Linked DNA regions of Parashewanella spongiae. The protein of the gene in region 2 interacts with the protein of the main gene of each other region in a pairwise test. Links are inferred from orthologs where the notes say so. Each region holds a gene or a part of one and is shown on either strand. Other genes may lie near its edges. The genes, in order: E2I05_RS17090 and rraB.

Evidence for each region.
Region 1: the proteins of rraB (region 2) and E2I05_RS17090 interact in binary tests that used the Escherichia coli proteins (3 or more experiments, as listed by UniProt). The link is inferred for Parashewanella spongiae from one-to-one orthologs.

What each region holds. Positions count from the first base shown.
Region 1 is NZ_CP037952.1:4,300,790-4,304,068, forward strand. The notes cover bases 293-3,236. They hold E2I05_RS17090 (P-II family nitrogen regulator), read right to left. Parts: upstream 1,962-3,236; coding sequence 1,623-1,961; downstream 293-1,622. Other genes in these bases: E2I05_RS17085 (NAD(P)/FAD-dependent oxidoreductase), read right to left, coding at 296-1,588; E2I05_RS17095 (GspH/FimT family pseudopilin), read left to right, coding at 2,157-2,684; E2I05_RS17100 (GspH/FimT family pseudopilin), read left to right, coding at 2,771-3,236. Also shown: more of E2I05_RS17100, read left to right, coding at 3,237-3,279. UniProt on the Escherichia coli protein: P-II indirectly controls the transcription of the glutamine synthetase gene (glnA). P-II prevents NR-II-catalyzed conversion of NR-I to NR-I-phosphate, the transcriptional activator of GlnA. When P-II is uridylylated to P-II-UMP, these events are reversed.
Region 2 is NZ_CP037952.1:5,215,770-5,219,060, forward strand. The notes cover bases 264-3,219. They hold rraB (ribonuclease E inhibitor RraB), read right to left. Parts: upstream 1,959-3,219; coding sequence 1,569-1,958; downstream 264-1,568. Other genes in these bases: E2I05_RS20670 (sensor domain-containing diguanylate cyclase), read left to right, coding at 264-1,241; E2I05_RS20680 (1-acylglycerol-3-phosphate O-acyltransferase), read right to left, coding at 2,716-3,219. In the rest of the region: E2I05_RS20665 (response regulator), read left to right, coding at 1-243; more of E2I05_RS20670, read left to right, coding at 258-263; more of E2I05_RS20680, read right to left, coding at 3,220-3,291. UniProt on the Escherichia coli protein: Globally modulates RNA abundance by binding to RNase E (Rne) and regulating its endonucleolytic activity. Can modulate Rne action in a substrate-dependent manner by altering the composition of the degradosome.

The DNA.
Region 1 (3,279 bases), 910 kb from region 2 along the record:
CTCTTGGTGTCGGCACCATTTCCTCTTTTAATTAAGAGCATCGCCCGAATAGCTCAGTCGGTAGAGCAGAGGATTGAAAATCCTCGTGTCCCTGGTTCGATTCCGGGTTCGGGCACCACTTCATCGTTAATGATGATACGCCGACATAGCTCAGTTGGTAGAGCAACTGACTTGTAATCAGTAGGTCCCGAGTTCGACTCTTGGTGTCGGCACCATTTTCAACTTCAATATTCTTAATTAACCCCGCACTAAATATCAATATTCTTTAATCGCTACTCTTAAATCGCATATATAGTTAATGCAATTTAAGTTTTGGTCTGTGCCAACGCAACATCTTTTTAGCCATTCGATAAATAATGGCAGAAAACCATCCAAAGAGACTTGAAAGATGTCTCTGATATAAAGACATATACATAACTCTTGCAAGGTGCCCTTCAACAAAAAATTGTCCTGAGCGTAAACTGCCCATTAAATTACCAACGGCTGAAAAACGGCTTAGGGACACCAAAGAGCCGTAATCACGGTATTCAAAAGGTTTTTGTTTACGGCCAGTAAATCGCTTTATCAAGTTTTTATAAAGCTGCTGTGCCATTTGATCGGCAGCTTGTGCTCTCGGCGGAACAAAGCTCCCATCAGCTAATTTCAATTCAGCACAATCTCCAATAGCAAATACATTTTCAGTACCAATCGCTTTCATAAACGAGTCAACTTCTATTTGATTACGTTTGGTCACAGGCAAAGTGGTAAACTGAGAAAAAACATCTGGACCTTTGACTCCTGCAGCCCAAACCTTTATGTCTGCTGGAACTGTATTACCGTCATGAGTAATAAAGCCTTCTTTAGAGATCTCTTTAACTTGAACGCCTATGTGAAGCTTTATACCAATTCGATCTAATAAGGACTGTGCCCGAGCGCTTACTTTTTCCGGCAATTGAGGGAGTATTTTCGGTGATGCTTCCAGTAAATGCACATCGAGATGGTGTTGAGTGACATTGACATAACCAAATTCTTTAACTGACTCGATCACGTGAAATAATTCAGCTGCGAGTTCAACCCCTGTAGCTCCTGCTCCTACAATACCAATGCTCACTTTTTTATCTGCTGATTCACTTAATTGAAGCAATGCATCAAGTAACTTTTGATGAAAGAGCTCTGCACTATTTAAGTTATCGAGCAAGATACAATGTTCATCGGCACCTTTGGTACCAAACGTATTAGAAACACTGCCTAAAGCAAGCACCAGAAAATCATATTCAATAGTACGCGTCGCAAGTAACAATTCACCATCTGCCGCATATACTGGCGCAAGCTGAAAAGTATTATTGCTATGGTCGCAATTTTCAATTTCACCGCGTATAAAGCGATAACCATTTTTTAAGCTGTGATCGCGATAAAGTAAGCCATCAATCGATTTATCGATGGCTCCAACAGCCACTTCATGCAGTTTAGGTTTCCAGATATGAATAGGGCTTTTATCAACTAAGCAGATATCAAAATCAGCTTTATGCCCGAGACGTCTCCCTAGTTTTGATGCCAATGCTAAACCGCCAGCACCACCGCCAACGATGACAATCTTTTTTACTGTCATAGCTTCCCTCTATCGACCACACATAATAAATGAATTAGATCGCGTCTTCGTTTTCTTCGCCTGTACGAATACGAATGACCCTTTCTATATCTGTAACAAAAATTTTCCCGTCACCGATTTTATTTGTTCGAGCCGTTTCAACAATAACATCAATAGCTTGATCTAATAATTCATCTTGAATGACAAGCTCAATTTTAACTTTCGGTAAAAAATCAACCATGTACTCTGCGCCACGGTAAAGTTCAGTGTGCCCCTTTTGTCGACCAAAGCCTTTCACTTCCATAACCGTCATGCCTGTGATGCCAATATCAGCGAGTGATTCCCTAACATCATCTAATTTGAAAGGTTTTATGATCGCCTCAACTCTTTTCATCAACCGCTCCTAGCTGTTTTGATACAAGTACTTGTTGTTAACATTTTAGCCTTATAAAACACGTATTGATAGAGCCAGCCTCAATCGTTGATGTCAACATAATATGTAATATCGCCAAAGTACAAGATTGTTATTAACATGCCATACTTTATAGAGTAAAATTTGTTCGCTATACAGGATTTCAAGGATGAAACCGTGAACAGGCTAAAAGGATTTACGCTCATAGAATTAATGGTAACAATTTCAATTGCTGCAATATTGCTGACTGTTGGTGCCCCGTCACTTAATAGCCTATATCAAAATACGAGAGCTGACAGCGGAATCAAGCAAATCCATCAAGCCTTATATTTTGCTCGCAGCCATGCAATCAGTCTCGGTCAAAACATTACCGTTTGCCCCAAAAATGGAAGCCAGTGTAATAATGGTAAAAATAATTGGAAAAACGGTATGATCGTTTTTATTGATAGTGATAGAAATGATGTACCCGATACACCGCAGTCTATTTTGATTCATGTGAGCGCCTTTCATGACAAGGATATTGTTCAATTTAACCGTGCAATCTCCATTAAATTTCAACCAGATGGGACTACTTTTGGAGCTGCTGGAACATTAACATATTGCCCTGACGAAGCAGATAATGAATCTTCTAAAGCTGTTATCATTAACTTTGCTGGTAGAATTCGTTATTCTCAAGACGCTGTCATCACGTGTTCAACTAACTGAATTCGAACATTAAACCATTTTTCTACTGAAACTTTCACAGTTTTTCAATATACTCTAAAATCATGAATCATTTTAGGTAACAAAAAATGAGATACATTCGCGGATTCACATTAGTGGAAGCTATGGTCACCATTGCCATTGCCGCGATTTTAATCCTCGTTGGTGCACCTTCATTGAATTCGTTTTATCAAAATGTTCGCGCTGAACAAAGTATTAATAAGATTCAAACCACACTCGCTTTTGCTCGTAACCAAGCCATGAGCTATGACATCAGCGTGGAAGTATGTCCAGCAAATGGTTGTGATGGCAATTGGAACACTGGAATACAGGTTTTTACTTTCGATGTACCTCAAGCACCACTTGTTCCAGGTCAAAGCGCAGATAGAGTTCAACCAGCCCGCATGATCTTAAGAGAAACTGGGGCATTTAATCGTAATGATACCGTTATGCTCACACCAACAACTTTTACTTTTTTAGGCTCAGGTAAAATAAATGGATTACCAGACAGACAACCAACAGACAACCCAATTACTTTGAGTTACTGTCCTAATTCTAAGAATGCAAATGCCATCGGGCTTGAAATTAGAAAAACGGG
Region 2 (3,291 bases):
TTTTTAAATGGTATTTCTGCACAACTTGATATGCCCTTTAATCAGAGCCACCCTGTGGTGCTTGGTCGCCATTGTACCGTCAACGAGCTCATCCATGATAATGCCGAAAAGTGGCAACGCACGCTGGCGATGGAGATCAATTATCGGATTAAAGATCACAACATTCAATGTGATCTATTAATGCTGTTTACTGAAGAATCAATGCCAACTTTAACAAATAAAATAAGCTACTTAATTGACTGACCGAGCAACTGCCAATGTCTGATAACACTCATCATTTAAGCGAATTCCACTGGCTGATTGAAATGGTTCAAACCATTGAAGTCGGTATCGTGGTGCTGGATCGCAATTATAATATAAAACTGTGGAATGGTTTCATGGAAAACCACAGTGGCGTTTCGCCCAATATTTTAAAAGACCAAAATTTATTTCAACATTTTGCTGATTTAGATACCGAATGGCTGAAGAAAAAAATGGAATCGGTTTTTTTACTCAAAAACCGTGCTTTCATCAGTTGGGAGCAGCGACCTTTTGTATTTTGCTTTAAAAATTATCGCCCAATCACTGGTCGCGCCGCGCATATGTACCAGAATGTCACTTTGCAACCTTTGGTATCTTTAACCGGTGAAGTCAGCCACATTAGCATGATCATTTATGATGTCACCGATATTGCAATGAATAAATTGCAGCTCAATAATGTTAACCAAACGCTCGAACATTTATCCCAAACCGATGAACTCACTCAGCTAAATAACCGTCGCCATTGGCAACATTGTATGGAACGTGAGTATGAGCGGTTCAGCCGCTACAACACAGCTTCCAGCTTAGTGATGTTAGACATCGATCATTTTAAGAGTATTAATGATCGTTTTGGCCATCAGATCGGTGATGTCGTGATTCAGCGCGTCGCCCATATGTTAAGCCAATCATTGCGCGAAACCGATTGCGCGGGGCGTTACGGTGGCGAAGAATTTGCAGTGGTATTAGCTAATACCAACAGCAAAGACGCGATAAGTTTTACTGAACGATTAAGAAAACGAGTTGAACAGGTTGAGTTTATGGCTGACGACGATGTGTTTCGTGTCACCGTTAGCTTTGGTATCTGTGACTTAAACGATGATATTAAAGACAGTATTAGTTGGCTCTCATTCGCCGATAAAGCGCTTTATCGAGCCAAACTTAATGGCCGAAATCGCAGTGTGATATACCGCGATATCAGCGGAGATGAAAAGTTACATTAAGGGGTGTTGTCTTAGGGTCTGTTGATCTTTCAGGATTAAATTTTGTGCTATTTGAGCATTTATCTGTTCAAGGCGTGAGCAGTGATGCTTAGCCATCTAAGTGAGCTGGTCACAACACAGAACAGTGAATGCTCAAAAGCATCGAAAAAAGAGAGAGCGTAAATTGGTCGCTCTTTCTAAATAAAAGGTGCTGCGTTATCGTTTTCTTATTTGGAAACGAAGTAACGACAGTTTTGTATGTCGATAATAACCAAACCTCACAAACTCTACCTTGCATAAAATAACCAATTTATCGCTGCAAAAACAATCACGAAAGATCAACAGACCCTAATGTAATGTTTCTTTTTGTTCGGCTTCAACATCGTCACCAATAAAGTAAGTACCCCAACCTTCATATTCTACTTTTTGTTTTGTGGCTAGCTGCAACAGTTGCTCGCACGCTTTGTCGAGCAACTCAAGATCTAATCTATGATTTGAAACGGCATCAAAACAATAAACAACACGACCATCTTCTAATTCAAGTTCTTCAGCATCATTCACTTCATAACCCAATTTAAACGCTTCAACCGCGACCTTTTCAAGGCGATCAAAATTATGAGATACAAAGTGGTGTTCAATAATATACTCAGCATCAGGCTCAGAGCCATCGGCCAATAATTCACTCACAATCAAGCGATTCTCTTCGCGTTGCTCTTGTATCTGTTGCTCAATAGACATGGGTTACACTCCATTTAAAATTCGAAGTTGATTTTACACTAAAATAATGGGCAATTAAGCCAAATGCCAAAAATTATCTGTGGGTAGTTTTAGGCTCATATTCAGTTAATACCAATTACAGTAATTAATCTCTCACTCAGTAAGAGCTAAGGGTTTTCAGTACAAGGCTGTATTTCGAAGTACTATCTGAATAACTCAAGAGCATGCAACGCAGTAATGGAAGCCTTTAGCCTTGCCCTTAGGGAGCTTGTATGCCCTCACTTTGATTTATAAAGAATACTTCACAAAATTTTCTCAACGTAGCAATGTAATAACGACAGTTTTGTATGTCGGTAATAACTATGTTTTCACCAATTTCGTTAGTAATTTGTGCGCATACATAGCTCTGAGTTGAGTATTTAATTACTGTAATTGGTATAACTTGTCATACAAGCGATTGATGCGTCATTAATAGCAATCCCTTTGGGTAAAATATTAGTTTGTCTTTGATTCAGCTTGCAATGACAAATGCAAAATAATAATGAGTAAGTGATCTAGCAATTTAGAAAGTACCAATCTTTGTCATATCAGCGAAGGCTGGTATTCAGTGGTTTTGTAGAAAAAGCAAAGGCACTAGACTACCGACATACAAAACTGTCGTTACTTCGTTTCCAGTCTGCGCTGGAGTGACGAGAACTCATCGGTATACTTTCTTTCGCAACTTTCCTAAAAATCCATAAACAACATAAAAGCTCAACAGCCTTTATTTAGCATTATTTTAACGTTTATTTGAAGATAACTTATCGGCTTCTACATTTAAATCATTCAATTTTACTTTCATGATTTCGAAAACGTTATCGGCCAATGTTCTCGCATCAGACTTGGTTAAGGATTGAGTCTCAATCGGCGCCAGCATTTCAATTATGACCGTACCGTTATTCCAACGGTTCAAGTTAATATTATTTTGTGAACTGGCTACGACTGGAATGACCGGCGCATTGGCGGCGATTGCGGTATGAAATGCACCTGATTTTAATGGCAATAAACCTCGCCCACGTGAGCGCGTACCTTCAGGGAAAATCCATACCGATAAACGATTTTTTTTCATTTTTTCAGCAACCGCGGCCATAGTACTGACTGCACGGTGACGATTACTTCGATTAATTAAAATATTTCCAGAAAGCCAATAGATCTGTCCAAAAAGCGGCATCCAGGCTAAGCTTTTTTTCCCAAGGCTTACAGTCCCTTTTGGTACAGCGGCAGTATGGGTAAAAATATCATAATTATTCTGATGGTTGGCCACATAAACATTTGGCCCTTCGTAATGCTTTTTAGGCAGGCGTAGCACCAGTTT